Regions from separate parts of the Gottfriedia sp. ABJ_BB2_2 genome, predicted to be linked through region 1. Evidence: predicted binding sites of a transcription regulator. Region 1 holds the regulator's gene; each other region holds the start of a gene.
What was found. Region 1 encodes Rex, which represses fermentation and respiration genes when NADH is low (regulators of the CRP and FNR family bind a similar motif). Its sites were predicted from a motif close to TTGTGAAATATTTCACAA; they were not measured.
Positions count from the first base shown of each region.

Region 1 (5,573 bases):
GATGAGACATCGGCAGCTGTTATTAAGAATGGTAATGAAATATTAAGTAATATTGTCTCAACTCAGATCGATATCCATAAGCGATTTGGTGGTGTTGTACCAGAGGTTGCTTCAAGATTACATGTTGAACAAATTACATTAGTGATAGAAGAGGCATTGTCAAAAGCAAATGTCGACTATACAGACTTATCAGCTATTGCAGTTACAGAAGGTCCAGGTTTAGTTGGAGCACTACTGATTGGCGTAAATGCTGCGAAAGCAATTGCCTTTGCACATGACTTACCTTTAATCGGTGTACATCATATTGCAGGTCATATTTATGCTAATAGACTTATACAGGAATTGCATTTCCCTCTATTAGCTCTTGTTGTCTCTGGTGGGCATACTGAGCTTGTTTATATGAAAGAAGACAGTAAATTTGAAGTAATTGGTGAAACAAGAGATGATGCAGCTGGAGAAGCTTATGACAAAGTAGCTAGAACTTTAAAGCTTCCTTATCCAGGTGGTCCACATATTGATCGATTGGCAGAAGAAGGTAGTCCAAATATTCCATTTCCAAGAGCTTGGTTAGAGGAAGGAAGCTACGATTTCAGTTTTAGTGGATTAAAATCTGCCGTGATTAACTATATGCATAATGCTGAACAGCGTGGTGTTGAAATCTCTCCAGCAGATGTTGCTGCAAGCTTTCAGGAGAGTGTAGTAGAAGTAATTGTTAAGAAAACAATTCAAGCAGCAAAAGAATATGATGTAAAACAAGTATTGTTAGCAGGTGGAGTAGCTGCAAACAAAGGCTTACGTGCTTCACTACAAAAAGAAATGAGTATATTTAGTGATAAAGAGTTAGTCATTCCACCTCTTTCACTTTGTACTGATAATGCTGCAATGATCGGTGCAGCTGCGTATGTTCGTTTTAAACAAGGAAAAGTATCTACTTTAGCTTTAAATGGTAATCCAGGTTTAGATTTAGAAACAATGTAAAAGAGACTTATTCACATTTTAAACAAAATATGTGGATAAGTCTTTTTAGTTTGTTTACAACTTAATAACATTATGTGAACAATATTGTGTATAACTTTATATAATAATTGTGGATAATGTGCATAAGTCTGTGTAAAAGCTTAAAAATTTCAAATTCTTTGTGGATAATCATGTAGATAAATAAAAAACGGATCGCTTTTTGCGAATCCGTTCTTTGTTTATTCTTGTAAGTTCTCCCATTCTTCCATCAGAGACATTAAATTTGATTCATAATCATTTTTCTTAATGGTTAGCTCTTGAACGAGTTGAAAATCTCCGTAAACTTCTGGTTTACATAGTTCAAGTTCGATTTGTTCAATTTCTTTTTCGATACTTGAAATACTACTTTCAATCTCTTCTATACGACGTTGTGTTTGGCGTAGCTTTTTCTTTAACTCTTTATCCTGTTGATAATCTGAAATTGGTTGCTGATTAGTTTGACGAATCTGATTTTCGGAGTTTTCCTTTTCAGCCAGTTCCTTTTCATAAGCTTCATTTTTCTTGAATAAATAATAATCATAGTCGCCTAGGTAAGGAGTTAAACCTTCTTTTGCAAGTTCAAATGTTTTTGTGGATAACCTGTTCATAAAGTATCGATCATGGGATACAAATAAAATCGTTCCTGGATAATCTAAAAGAGCATTCTCTAATACTTCCTTACTATCTAAATCTAAGTGATTCGTTGGCTCATCCAGAATTAAGAAGTTTGCTTTTTTCATCATAAGCTTTGCAAGAGCCAATCTAGCTTTCTCTCCACCACTTAAAGACGAGACATTTTTCGTAACGTCGTCCCCAGAGAATAAAAAGTTACCTAAGATTGTTCTAATTTCTTGTTCAGCTTTTAATGGATATTCATCCCATAACTCATCAAGTACTCTTTTGTTTGACGTTAATTTAGCTTGCTCTTGGTCGTAGTAACCGATAAAAACATTTGCTCCGAAATCTATACTGCCTTGTAGCTTTTCTAAATCTCCAATGATCGTTTTAAGTAATGTAGATTTTCCAACTCCATTCGGACCTACAAGGGCAACACTATCCCCACGATTTAGAACAAATTGCATTGATTGATCGATAGTCGGTACACGGTCGTAACCAATGAAAAGGTCTTTCACGTTAAGTACATCATTTCCACTTTGTTTTTCAATTGTAAATGAAAAATTGGCAGAAGACTCATCTCCTTGTGGTTTATCCACTCTGACCATTCGATCTAGTTGCTTTCTACGGCTTTGAGCTCTTTTAGTAGTAGAAGCACGTGCGATATTTCTCTGAACAAAATCTTCGAGTTTAGCGATTTGTTCTTGTTGTTTTTCAAATTGCTTTAAATCTTGTTCATATTGAGCAGCTTTAAGTTCTAAATGCTTACTATAATTTCCCACATATCTTTGATGCTTGTGGTTTGAAATTTCATAAACGATATTTACAACTTGATCAAGAAAATATCGATCATGTGACACAATTAATACAGCACCAGGGTAGGATTGTAAATAACGTTCAAGCCAGCTAAGCGTATCAATGTCTAAATGGTTCGTAGGCTCGTCCAGAATTAATAAATCTGGTTTTGTTAGTAATAGCTTACCTAATGCAAGTCTCGTTTTCTGGCCACCACTTAATGATGATATTTTTGTATGATAATCTTCATTTGAAAAGCCAAGACCACTAATAATCGAACGGATATCTGCTTCAAACTGATATCCACCATTTTCTTTAAATGTAAATTGAAGATGATCATATTCGTTTACAATCTTATCGTAAACTGCTTGATTTGAATAAACATCTTCTTGGGTCATTTTATGTTCTAGCTTTCTCATGTTATCCTGCATCTCTACTAAATGGCTGAATACAGAGTAGTATTCTTCCCATATAGAGCGATCACTTTGTAATCCAGAGTTTTGAGCTAGATATCCAATCGTGACATCTTTTGGTTTAATTAATTCGCCGCCATCATACGATATTTCACCAGCGATAATTTTTAAAAGAGTAGACTTACCGGCACCATTTCGACCAACAATTGCTACTCGATCATTTGTCTGAACTTCTAATTTAATATTTGAAAGTATAATGTCACTACCAAAGTATTTGGAGACATTATTAACTTGTAATAGGATCAAGATATTCACCTCATTGCAAAATTTTTTATCTATTAAACTGTTTACTGTCAAAATTCATAAATATAGTGTATATTTTACAGTAGAACAAGTACTTTATTACTAAAATGAAGGCTATTTACACAATATAGTAAAAAGAATTACAGTAACAGTAAGTGGGGGATTGTAAAATGGAGTCGGAACAAATTAAAATTCCACAAGCTACTGCTAAACGTCTACCTTTATATTACCGTTTTATAAAGAATTTGTCTTTATCAGGTAAACAAAGAGTTTCTTCAGCAGAGTTAAGTGAAGCAGTAAAAGTAGATTCCGCTACAATTAGAAGAGATTTTTCGTATTTTGGTGCCTTAGGAAAAAAAGGGTATGGCTATAATGTAAATTATTTATTAACTTTTTTCTCGAAAGCGCTTAACCAACACGAAGTAATGAAAGTAGCGTTAATCGGTGTGGGTAATTTAGGAACCGCATTTTTACATTATAATTTTATAAAAAACAATAATACTAAGATTGAAATGGCGTTTGATATCGATCCAATGAAGATTGGAACAGAAATAGGTGGAGTTCCAGTCTATAATCTTGATAAATTAGAAGAAATAATGAACGATGACATTCAAATTGTCATTTTAACTGTTCCTGCCCAAGTCGCTCAGTCGATTGCAGACCGTTTAAAAGGTAAAAATATAAGAGGTATTTTAAATTTTACACCGGCACGTATTAGTGTTCCGGAACATATTAGAATACATCATATTGACTTGGCTGTTGAATTACAAACACTAGCATACTTCTTACAACAATAAGGAAATTAAAAACCCCCAATCGAATGGGGGTTTTTTAATAGATGAAATGAAATAATTTAATTTGTTGAAATACGACAAATGAGTTCATAAACATATGAGTTAAAATTGGGACTAAAATCGAATTTGTTCGTTTATATAGATAACAAAATATAAATCCGATCAGAAAATAAGATAAAAAGAATGGCAAGTCGCCGTGCATGAAAGCAAAAATAATTGAACTAATACTAGCAGAAACAATAAATGGAAAACGTTCAAATAGCTTTTTAAAAATAATACGACGGAATACGATTTCTTCCAATATCGGTGCAATTAAACTTGGAATGACGATAAAAGCTGGGTTTAGCTTAGCGATATTAATAATGTTCTGGGTGTTTTCTGACCCTTTATCTAAATCAAAAACTAAAATTAAAATGAGATTACACACTATTTGAGTAAACATTGTGACAGCATAACCTAATAAAGCCCATTTTAATATTTTCATCGTAAAACTAAATGAAAGATTTTTTATTCCAATCGAAATCGGACCTCTTAATAAAATGAAAATAATTAGGAGACCAGTAATAAAACTAATACATCCCCATAAACCAACTGCTTCGATTTTAGCAGTCTCTTTGTCCAAACCTTCGTATAAACTACTGTCTAATAGAAAACGAACACCATACAATCCTGAATACTGAATCAAAACATACGTTAATAAAATCCATAAATCTCTTGTTTTCAAAACGATAACTCCTTTGTGTTGATATTTTCATAACCCAAAGGTTTATATAACAACATGTACATTATTGTACTCGTTTAAGGAGGTTCTTAAAAGGTATTTACATATTTTTATTAAACTTCCTTAAAATACGTTGATTAAAATTAATAAATTTCGACAAGAAAAGTGCTAGCTTCGGACTTGCAAAATCTCATGATATTATTTAAACTAATAATTGTGTTAGCACTCAATATTAATGAGTGCTAAAAAATAATGATTAGATTATTGAGGAGGTATTACACATGTTAAAACCACTAGGTGATCGTGTTGTAATTGAGCTTGTTGAGTCTGAAGAAAAAACTGCTAGCGGTATCGTATTACCAGGTAGTGCACAAGAAAAGCCACAAGAGGGCAAAGTTGTTGCAGTAGGTACTGGACGTGTACTTGAAAACGGCGAGCGCGTTGCTTTAGAAGTATCTGTAGGTGACCGCATCATCTTCTCTAAATACTCTGGTACTGAAGTTAAATATGCTGGTACTGAATACCTTGTACTTCGCGAAAACGATATTCTGGCAATTATAGGTTAATTAAATAAAATACTTAGGTTATTAAAATAATTTTTAAAATTTTAAGGAGGTCATTTTAATGGCAAAGGACATTAGATTTGGTGAAGAAGCACGTCGCGCAATGCTACGTGGTGTAGATGCTTTAGCTGATGCTGTAAAAGTAACATTAGGACCAAAAGGACGTAACGTAGTTCTTGAGAAAAAATTTGGTTCTCCATTAATTACAAATGATGGTGTAACAATCGCAAAAGAAATTGAATTAGAAGATGCGTTTGAAAACATGGGTGCTAAATTAGTAGCAGAAGTTGCTAGCAAAACGAATGAAATTGCTGGGGACGGTACAACAACTGCAACTGTATTAGCACAAGCGATGATTCGTGAAGGTCTTAAA
Region 1 is NZ_JBVFKR010000018.1:14,454-20,026, reverse strand. It holds gene tsaD (tRNA (adenosine(37)-N6)-threonylcarbamoyltransferase complex transferase subunit TsaD) at 1-978, shown strand, start outside; gene ACX6U0_RS20955 (ABC transporter ATP-binding protein) at 1,197-3,125, opposite strand; gene ACX6U0_RS20950 (redox-sensing transcriptional repressor Rex) at 3,293-3,919, shown strand; gene ACX6U0_RS20945 (lysostaphin resistance A-like protein) at 3,954-4,640, opposite strand; gene groES (co-chaperone GroES) at 4,919-5,203, shown strand; gene groL (chaperonin GroEL) at 5,262-5,573, shown strand, end outside.

Region 2 (5,573 bases), on a different contig from region 1:
TCAAGCTGAAAATTACGCATTTCATTTGCTTTAAATTGTGATTGGAAATAGTGTCTATATATATTTTTTCGTGTAGAAAATAATTGTCTTGTCCCTGGTCTTTGTCGAATAATTATTTCTTCTAATCGGATATCTTCAAGGAGAACATAAAGTTGTGTAAAAAAGCTTTTTAAATGCGTTTCATGTAACTCTTTTAGCGTATCTTTAAATTCTTTAAAATCTGTATAATGTTTATTTCCTAATGCTTTTAAATACACATCTGACTTTAATCCATTTATTTGGGCTTGATATTCTTGATTGTCCCAAAAATGACTCACAGTAAACTTTTGTTCCTCGTCGTCATAGTATGCTTGGAAATCAAATTCTAAAAATGCTTGAGGATCTTTAGAAAGAGAAATCGATAAATTCTCCATTTGTAAAAAGGTGGAAGCATCGATTTTTTTATTATTAAATACTACATGTTTCATCTGATTTCACTCATTTCAAGAAAGAAAATAACTTTCTGCTAGTTCACGTACCGTTTCTCGTTCAATATCGTCACTAAGCTTAGCAATGATTGTACGTTCAATCGCTCTTAGAACAGGGATATGAACAGATAAATCACACGCGTCTAGTATTCCTCTGATACTTGCAGCGTCCTCACTAATTCTTCCTTCAGAAGCAAGTGGGATTAAGTCACTTGAGAAGCTCGTAAATTTGTTTAATAGATCCATATCTTGTAATTCTGATTCATCCTTAAGAAGTTGAAGTAAAGATTCTCCATTAATATATGGCACATCAATAATGACAAAACGATTTTTTAATGCTTCATTTAATTCGCTTGTACCTACATAACCTTCATTAATTGCTGCAATAACGCGGAAGTTTTCATCGCCTTTAACTACTTCTTGTGTAAATGGATTGGTAATCATTTTACGGTAATCTAAAGCTCCGTGTAGTAAGGGTAATGTTTCAGGTTTAGCCATATTAATTTCATCTATATATAACATATGTCCTTTTTTCATTGCTTTCATTAGTGGTCCGTCAATAAAGATTACTTCTGATCCATTTGTTGTGGAGGTGATCGTATTGTATCCAACGATTCCTTCTAAATCTAAATCAATAGAACAATTTATACTGTGCATTGGTTGATAAAGTAATTTTGAAAGGGTTTCAGCTAAAACTGTTTTTCCACTTCCAGTTGGTCCTTTTAATAGAATATTTTTGCCAAGTAAAAGTGCAGTAATTGCATCTTCTAATATTGTAGCGTCTTGTGATACATATTGTTTTGTTCCGATAAGTAATTGTTCTTCTTGTAATACTTTTTGAAGTTGATTTTTATATATTGTATTTAATTTTTCATTAATTGAATTAGAAAGATTAATTTGTGTATTCATATATACTCCTTTTTATTTAAAGATCCTGGTTAATGTTCTAACTTCCATTAGCTTGGTGTGAAGGGACAACTCCTGACGAGATGCATTAGTCAGATTTCTACAGTAGCCCTCGCACATTAAACAGTACCAGTGCCTAATTTATAAATAATCAAAATGATTATGTCATTTATTTTATACTAACCATACTATTATCACATATTCTGATTGTGAATGTCTTGTCTTTGAAAAAGAAGATGTTTAATTTGTAATACAGGTTATATATTTTGAGTATAACAGTTTGGGTAATAACTTTAAAGTTTTGGAGAATGAATTAAATTAGGAAATTCTTAGTAAAATTCAGTTGTACTTTAAAGAAATCGTTTCATATACAGTGCTTCATAACACCTTGCTCAATATTTCACAATATATACATAATCAGAGTGATAGATCTTCAACATCATATGATAAATTAAATGTGTAATCTGTTATATAAATTGTAAGCTTTCTGTATTAACTGGAAAAGAGGAGGAATATAGGGATGAATCATTGGAGACTTTTTGAAAGTGGACGCTGGGAAAAATCGATTGATGTAAGGGATTTTATTCAATTAAACATTAAACCTTATATTGGTGATGAGACATTTTTAGTTGGTCCAACCCATGCAACTAGAGAGCTATGGGATCAGGTACTACAATTATCAAAAGAAGAGCGTCAAAAAGGTGGAGTTCTAGATATGGATACGAAAATTGTATCAACTATTACTTCACATGGACCAGGATACTTAAACAAAGAGCTTGAAAAAATTGTAGGTTTTCAAACAGATGAACCTTTTAAGCGATCGCTACAACCATTCGGGGGTATTCGAATGGCAGAAGCAGCTTGTGAATCATATGGTTATAAAGTAGATGAGGAAATAAGTAGAATTTTTACTGAATATCGGAAAACACATAATCAAGGTGTATTTGATGTTTACACAGATGAAATGAAAGCAGCACGTCGTTCAGGGGTAATTACTGGTTTACCGGATGCATATGGTAGAGGCAGAATTATAGGTGACTATCGTAGAGTTGCATTATATGGAATAGATAGATTAATTGCTGATAAAGTGAATGCTTTGAAGATGACGAGTCGTGTCATGTCGGAAGAATTATTAAGAGAACGTGAAGAAATAAATGAGCAAATTCGAGCATTGAAAGAATTAAAACAAATGGCCGCAAGACACGGATTTGATATTTCAGAACCAGCTTCAAACGCAATTGAAGCATTTCAATGGTTATATTTTGGCTACTTAGCTGCGATCAAAGAACAAAATGGTGCTGCGATGAGTCTAGGTAGAGTTTCTTCTTTCTTAGATATTTACATTGAAAGAGATATGAAGGAGAACCGTTTAACTGAAATTGAAGCGCAAGAGTTGGTAGACCATTTTGTGATGAAATTACGTTTAGTAAAGTTTGCAAGAACGCCAGACTATAATGAATTGTTTTCAGGAGACCCTACATGGGTAACAGAATCGATTGGCGGAGTTGGAATCGATGGCCGCCCGTTGGTAACTAAAAATTCATTCCGTTTCTTACATACGTTAGATAATCTTGGACCAGCACCAGAGCCAAATTTAACAGTGCTTTGGTCAGTTAATTTGCCTGTTGGATTTAAACAGTATTGTGCGAAAATGTCTATTAAAACAAGCTCAATTCAATATGAAAACGATGATATTATGCGTCCTGATTATGGAGACGACTATGGTATAGCTTGCTGTGTTTCAGCTATGACGATTGGAAAGCAGATGCAGTTCTTTGGTGCTCGAGCAAATTTAGCCAAAGCTTTACTATATGCAATTAATGGTGGTATTGATGAGAAATTAAAAGTCCAAGTTGGGCCAGCTTACGCGCCTGTAACTTCAGAGTATCTTGACTATGATGAAGTAAAATCTAAGTTTGATATTGTATTAGATTGGCTAGCAGGTTTATATGTAAATACATTAAATTGTATTCACTATATGCATGATAAATATAGTTACGAACGGATAGAAATGGCGTTACATGACATTAAGGTAAAACGTACAATGGCAACTGGGATTGCTGGCTTATCAGTTTGCGCAGATTCATTATCTGCTATTAAACATTCAAAAGTTAAAACGATACGTGATGAAAATGGAATCGTTGTGGATTTCGAAATTGAAGGGGACTATCCAAAATATGGAAACAATGATGATCGCGTTGATGACATTGCAATTGAATTAGTCGAAAGCTTTATGGCGAAGGTTAGAAAACATAATACGTATCGAAATGCAATTCATACTACATCAGTCTTAACGATTACTTCTAATGTAGTTTATGGCAAGAAAACTGGAAACACACCTGATGGAAGAAGAGCAGGAGAACCGTTCGCTCCAGGTGCAAACCCACTACATGGACGCGATACAAAAGGTGCATTAGCATCGTTAAGCTCAGTTGCAAAGCTACCTTATGAAGATTCGCAAGACGGAATTTCAAACACATTTTCAATCGTACCAAATGCATTAGGAAAAGAAGAAAATACAAGAACCCTCAACTTAGTAGCCATGCTAGATGGATACACAGAAAAAGGTGGTCACCACCTCAATGTCAACGTATTCAACCGAGAAACACTACTAGAAGCAATGGAACATCCTGAAGAATATCCACAATTAACAATTAGAGTATCTGGCTACGCAGTAAATTTCATAAAATTAACCAGAGAACAACAAATAGACGTCATCAACAGAACATTTCACGACAGTATGTGAATAGAAAAGTGGAGGCGACTGTTCTGCTCCGACAAGCATAAGAAAAATTAGGTAAAAACTAAAGATCCAAAAGAGGGTGAATGGTTAAATGATGGGAAATATCCATTCGATTGAAACATGTGGAACTGTTGATGGTCCAGGTATTCGATATGTTGTTTTTACACAAGGTTGTTTATTAAGATGTCAATATTGTCATAATGCAGATACTTGGAATATTGGTGAAGGTAGGGATGTATCTGTTGATGAGTTAATGCAAGATGTAAAATCTTATATTCCCTTTATGAAAGCATCTGGTGGAGGCATCACCATCAGTGGAGGAGAGCCTTTATTACAACTAGATTTTCTTTTAGAATTGCTTAAAAAATGCAAGAAAGCAAAGATTCATACAACGATTGATACTTCAGGTGGATGCTTTCATTTTGAGCCTTCATTTCTTGATAAATTAGATGAAGTGTTAAAATATACCGACTTAGTATTGTTAGATTTAAAGCATTTTGATTCAAAAAAACACATTAAATTAACTGGTAAACCAAATGAACAAATTAAAAATTTCGCTCTATATTTAAATGAGAAAAAAGTTCCAATTTGGATTCGTCATGTACTTGTTCCGGGGATTACAGATTCACATGAGGATTTAAAAAACCTAGGAACCTTTATCAAATCTCTTGATCAAGTCGAGAAAATTGAAGTATTGCCGTATCATCGTTTAGGTGTTTATAAATGGAAGGCTTTAGGACTAAAATATCCATTAGAAGAAGTAGAGTCACCTTCCGATGAAATTGTCAAATTAGCATATAAATTATTATCATAAAGGGTGAACCAGTAAAATAGTCTTCCAGGCGTATGGTCTGAGCTAATCTTAATGATTAGCTTTTTCTATTTATATAGACAAATGACTACTATTTATTCACAACCCTTGAATATACTGATGGAAAATTCTATTCAGTGTTGATTGTATATGAATCATTCGAAAAAGGGTGAAAAGGGTGCATGAATATCGAGTTTCTTGGTACATTTTAATTGATGAAAAAGGCGGTTTAGAGGGGCGATCTTTACTTAGAGGAGATCCGGACCATTTTGATGTTGTACTGGCTAATTTTAAAGAGAAGTTGAGTAAAGAATATAACGTTAGACAATCCTCAATTTTTATATTAGAAACAGTTGAAATGAATTAGTTCATAATTTTCTAATTTTAAAGTAATGAATACAAGTTTTCAACCATATAATATTTTCCATGAAGGATAACTTCGAGAAACAGAAAAGGTCAATCTTAAGGATAATAATTTTCTCATGAATTTAGTTTTTTACTAATGAATTAATTTAGAAATAATCTGCTTTTTGTTATATGAATATAATAAAAAGGCTTCTATATTTAGAAGCCCTTCATTTCAATATTATTTGCCAATACCATTATATTTATAACCTGCAGCACGGTCTGCTCGCTTAAACTCTTT
Region 2 is NZ_JBVFKR010000004.1:345,906-351,478, forward strand. It holds gene ACX6U0_RS12440 (vWA domain-containing protein) at 1-467, opposite strand, end outside; gene ACX6U0_RS12445 (ATP-binding protein) at 483-1,376, opposite strand; gene pflB (formate C-acetyltransferase) at 1,894-4,119, shown strand; gene pflA (pyruvate formate-lyase-activating protein) at 4,208-4,930, shown strand; gene ACX6U0_RS12460 (hypothetical protein) at 5,106-5,294, shown strand; gene ACX6U0_RS12465 (YfhE family protein) at 5,514-5,573, opposite strand, start outside.
Region 2: pflB (formate C-acetyltransferase) is a predicted target of Rex. The motif match lies at 1,762-1,779, and genes of this name have one in related genera.

Region 3 (5,573 bases), on a different contig from region 1:
TAGAAGCAGGTAGTCCTAAGGTTCTGGCAATTTCAGCATATCGTTTGTCTGCTACAAAATACTTATATTTTGGAAATGCTGTAAATTTAGTAGGTTTTTTTGCGTTATATCGAATGACATGTGGCATTAAAATAGCATTTGCTCGCCCATGCGGTATATGGAATTCAGCTCCAATTTTATGTGCTAAGCTATGATTGATTCCTAAGAAAGCATTGGCAAACGCCATTCCCGCAATTGCGGAAGCATTATGCATCTTTTCTCTCGCTTCTAAATCTGAACCATCATGGTATGCACGTGGTAAATAGTTAAATACTAATCTGATCGCTTGAAGGGCTAAGCCATCTGTATAATCATTTGCTAAAACACTAACATATGCTTCTATCGCATGTGTTAAAACATCCATCCCTGTATCTGCAGTAATACTTTTTGGAACAGTTGATACAAATTGCGGATCGATAATCGCTACATCTGGAGTTAATTCGTAGTCTGCTAATGGGTACTTTATATTTTGTTCTTTGTCCGTTATGACGGCAAATGGAGTGACCTCCGAGCCTGTTCCAGAAGTTGTTGGAATTGCGACAAAGCTCGCCTTACGACCTAATTTAGGATATCGGTATGCACGTTTACGAATATCTAAGAATTTTTGTTTTGGTCCATCAAATGAAGTTTTTGGATACTCATAAAACATCCACATACCTTTTGCAGCATCCATTGCAGAACCACCACCGAATGCAATGATTGTATCAGGTTGAAATAATTGCATTCTTTCTGCACCTTTAAAAACAGTATGATCTGAAGGGTCAGGCTCGACATCAGAAAATATTTCAATCTGAACATTATTTTCCCGTTTTTCTAAATAATATTTAATAATGTCAACATACCCTAATTTGACCATCGCTTCATCTGTCACAATAAAGGCTTTCTTAATATTTGGCATTTTTTCTAAATACCCTGTTGAATATTTTTCAAAGTAAATTTTAGGGGGCAATTTAAACCATTGTATATTTGTATTTCGTCTTCCTAATTTTTTAATGTTTAATAAATGTACTGTTGATACATTTGATGAAACTGAGTTCTTACCGTAAGAACCACAACCTAGCGTAAGTGAAGGAATAAAAGCATTATACAAATCTCCAATCCCGCCATGTGAAGATGGTGAATTAATAATAATTCGGCAAGCCTTCATTTTTAATCCAAATTTTCTTTGAAGATTTTCACTTTCGCTATGTATAACAGCAGAGTGTCCTAATCCACCTAACTCTAACATTTCTTCACATCGTTCAAATCCTTCTTCGTATCCTTTAACTTTAATAGCAGCTAATACAGGACTTAACTTTTCCCTAGTTAGAGGTTCTTTTTCACCAACTGTAAAACATTCGGCAATCAGAATTTTTGTATCGACTGGAACATCTATTCCTGCTAGCTTTGCAATTTCAAAAGCAGATTTCCCTACAATTTCACCATTAACTGCGCATGTATTTGCATTTATTACAAGACTTTCTAATTGTTTCTTCTCTTCTTTTGAGACAAAATAACAATTGTGATCCTTCAGTTCATTTTTTACTACATCATAAATGTCCTCGTCAATGATGACTGCCTGCTCAGATGCACAAATCATTCCATTATCAAATGTTTTTGAAAGGATTAGGTCATTTACTGCACATTTTATATTTGCTGATTTTTCAATATAACAAGGTACGTTCCCAGGACCAACTCCTAAAGCAGGTTTGCCAGTACTATAAGCTGATTTTACCATTCCTGCTCCACCGGTGGCTAACACTAGTGCAACCCCTTCATGATTCATCAAGTTTTTAGTAGCTTCAATTGATGGCTCTTCAATCCATTGAATACAATTTTTCGGAGCACCTGCTTTAACTGCTGCTTCAAGGACAATTCTAGCTGCTTCTCGACTACATTTTTGTGCAGAAGGATGAAAAGCAAATATGATTGGATTCCTAGTTTTAATCGCAATAATGGCTTTAAATAGAGTTGTTGATGTTGGATTCGTGGTAGGCGTAACACCAGCAATTACTCCTACAGGTTCAGCTATTTCTATAATCCCTAATTGTTTATCCTCATTAATGATGCCAACCGTTTTATTATTTTTGATTGAATTCCATATATATTCTGTTGCAAACAAGTTTTTAATAATTTTATCTTCATATACACCTCTCCCAGTTTCCTCTAGAGCCATTTTAGCTAATGTCATGTGCTGCTCTAAACCAGCGAGAACCATGGAATGAACAATTTTATTAATTTCATCTTGATTATACTGTTCAAATTCATTTAATGCTGTTTGTCCTTTTATGACTAATTCATTTACAATAGATGAAGCGTTAAGCGTTTCTTTTATTTCTTTCTCTTGAACGGCCATCAATATTCCTCCTTCAAATGTGGTCTGTCTTAGTCTATATAGAGCTAAATACGTCCCAATATCAAGCTAATAATTGTGAATAATTTCACATAAATTAATTTGTTCAACCTTCACACCTACAATATAACGCTCATCTTATGAAAATGCTATGTACAATTTGTGAAATATTTCACATTATATTATTTTAAACATTCTTTACAATTATTTTATCATTTTAAGTTTTTGTAAAATCTTTTCTTTTTTCAATATTTTCAACATATGATAAGATTAAGAATAAGTTCAATTGAACTTGTTGTTATCTGTTAGATTATTTCTAACAAAACTGGGAAAAAGGACGTGTAACCATGATTGCTCGAAGGAGCATTTGGCAACGTAAAGATCTATCCTACACTTAGCAGTTTTTATTTAGAGAACGAATAGAACTCTAAAATAAAACTGAAGGTAGGCGAAACTATGGTTGACAGGCGATTATGTTATTTCTTCAATGACATATAGCGTAGTAGTTAGGGAGTTTTTAAACTAACTACGAAAAGCTATTTGTACGTAGTTAGTTTAAGTATTGAACTTTTTAAACTACTAACTACGAAAAGAGGAAATAACAATGATAAACAATCGTTTGGGTGAGACCTTAATGATTTTGATTGGTTCATTTATTTTAGCAACTTCTTTATTCCATTTTCATTTTCAAAACAATTTATCTGAAGGTGGTTTTTTAGGAATTGCGCTATTAGTCAAAAATTCTTTCAATATTTCACCATCAATAACAACTTTAATTTTAGATATTCCGATTATATTAATGGCTGGTTTTTTTCTCGGTAAAAGACTACTGATTAATACATTTATTGGTGCTGTTTCTTTTTCAATTTTTTACTCAATCATCGAAAAAACATCAACAATCACCTTACAATTCGAAAATCATCTTTATATTCCTGCAATTTTAGGGGGGGTATTTGCTGGTTTTGGTCTTGGCTTAATCCTTAAGTTCGGTGGAGCGACTGGTGGAGATGATTTATTAACAATTTTAATGAGTAAGAAATCAAACATTTCAATTGGGAAAGTTTACTTTATCTTTGATGCTTGTATCCTCCTTTTTTCATTAAGTTACCTATCTTGGAATGAAGTTGGATATACAATATTATCAGTCGGAATTTGTGCAAAAGTAACTGAAATTGTTTATGAAAGTAATTATATTAAAAGGTCCGTATCGATTAAAACCACAAATGGAAAAAGATTACATGCCTAGTGCATGTAATCTTTTTTTGTTTCAGCGTAATCAGCTAGTTCATTTAAGACATTTTCAGCAGCTAAATCGTATAAACAATCTTTAAAAAGCATTGCAAGTCTACGATAATCATTATACTTATCCAATAACTCATCTACCGATTTTGCCGATACTTCATTTGCTTTACTGGTTTCTTCATGCTTCTTTGCAAACTTAATTGTAAAAGTTCCTAATTTCTCAAACATTGATCCATAAAATTCATCAAAATTTGAAACGCTTATTAATTCATCTTCTTCAGCATCAACCTGAAGCCCGTCAAACTCACGTAAAAGTTCGTATATAATGCTATTGTATTCGTCATTTAAATAAATACTTTTTTCTATTCGATATCCGATTACTCGGTAGAAATGACCATCGTTCTTCGCAAATTGAACAGTATCATTTATTTTAAACTTAAAATACTTAAACACTGTACTTCACCCCTACCAATGTCTTTTATCATACTATTTACAAATTACTATAGTTAATATACAACCAATACTTGACAAATTTTATAAAATCATAATTATCGTGCTTGTTCCTTGCAAATTCACTTATATATTGGTAACCTATTCGTAAAACTTTATGACAAAATTTTTAATTATTAATAGTAAAGATAAAGGAATTGGAGTGCAATATGTTAAATGAACATGACAAGCTTTTAGTTGATGACCTAACGAAGCTATTAATACGAGTTCGAAAAAATTGGCAAAAAGCTGGTGAAGAATCTACCAATTCATTAACTCCACCAAAATATTTATTGTTACATCTTTTAAATAAAAATAAACAAATGACAGCATCGGAACTTGGCAAGCAAATTGGCTTATCATCTGGCGCAATTACTACAGCAATAAATAAAATGGTCTCTAATGAGTTAGTTAAAAGAAAGAGAGATATCCGGGATCGTAGGGTAACCTGGCTTGAGTTAACGGAAAAGGGAAACCAAATGGTTGAGGAAATCTCTGCAACTCGACAAGTTTTATGGGTTTCACTTTTTGAAAAACTTACAGTGTCTGAAAGAGAACAATTTCGCTTTTTATTGAACAAAATATTTTCAGAATAAAAGAAGGCTATCTCCGATGAGATAGCCTTCTTTTTAATTTTGACCAGTTTTTAATTCAGTCCAATATTTATCATATAGTTCAGTCTGATCTCCTACATCTTTAATCCAATTTGTACGATTCGTTTCTTCTGCCGTTACATTAATGAAAGGATTCTTTTTGTATTCTTCAGAATGATATTGTTCTGCCTTCATATTTGGATCAGAGTAACCTATTGACTCATAATTTTTCGCACTAACTTTAGGATCATACATATAATTAATAAATTTCTCTGCTAATTCCTTTTGCTTTGCACCTTTTGGAATCGCAAACGTATCAGCCCATCTAGATGATCCTTCTTTTGGGACTACCCATTTAATGTCTGAAAGCTCTTTTTGAATATAAGCTGCATCCCCAGACCACACTTGGCCAATCCAAGCATCTTCAGTTATAAACTTTTGTTTAACTGTATCTGTATCAAATGCTAAAAGATTAGGTGTTATCGTTTTTAAATCATTAAATGCTGTTAATAATTCATCTTCATTTAATGAACTATTGGAATATCCATTTTTTATTAAGCCCATCCCAAATACTTCTCGGTTATCATTTAATAATGTGGTATGTCCCTTATACTTATGATTCCATAAATCTTCCCAGCTATCAATTTCCTCTTTTACATATTTAGGATTATACGCAATGCCTGTTAACCCACCAGTATAAACAACTGAATAATCACCTTTAGGATCAAATTCTTGGTTCGTAAACTCCGGCGCGATATTACTTAGATTTGGCATATTATCTTTATCTAATTTTTCCAACATATCTTGTTGTATCATTAGTTTTACCATATAATCTGAAGGCTGAATCACATCATAATTAGATCCACCCGCCTTCAATT
Region 3 is NZ_JBVFKR010000002.1:87,226-92,798, forward strand. It holds gene adhE (bifunctional acetaldehyde-CoA/alcohol dehydrogenase) at 1-2,374, opposite strand, end outside; gene ACX6U0_RS05465 (YitT family protein) at 3,006-3,617, shown strand; partial or broken gene ACX6U0_RS05470 (histidinol dehydrogenase) at 3,877-4,066, opposite strand; gene ACX6U0_RS05475 (MarR family winged helix-turn-helix transcriptional regulator) at 4,273-4,698, shown strand; gene ACX6U0_RS05480 (ABC transporter substrate-binding protein) at 4,732-5,573, opposite strand, start outside.
Region 3: adhE (bifunctional acetaldehyde-CoA/alcohol dehydrogenase) is a predicted target of Rex. The motif match lies at 2,532-2,549, and genes of this name have one in related genera.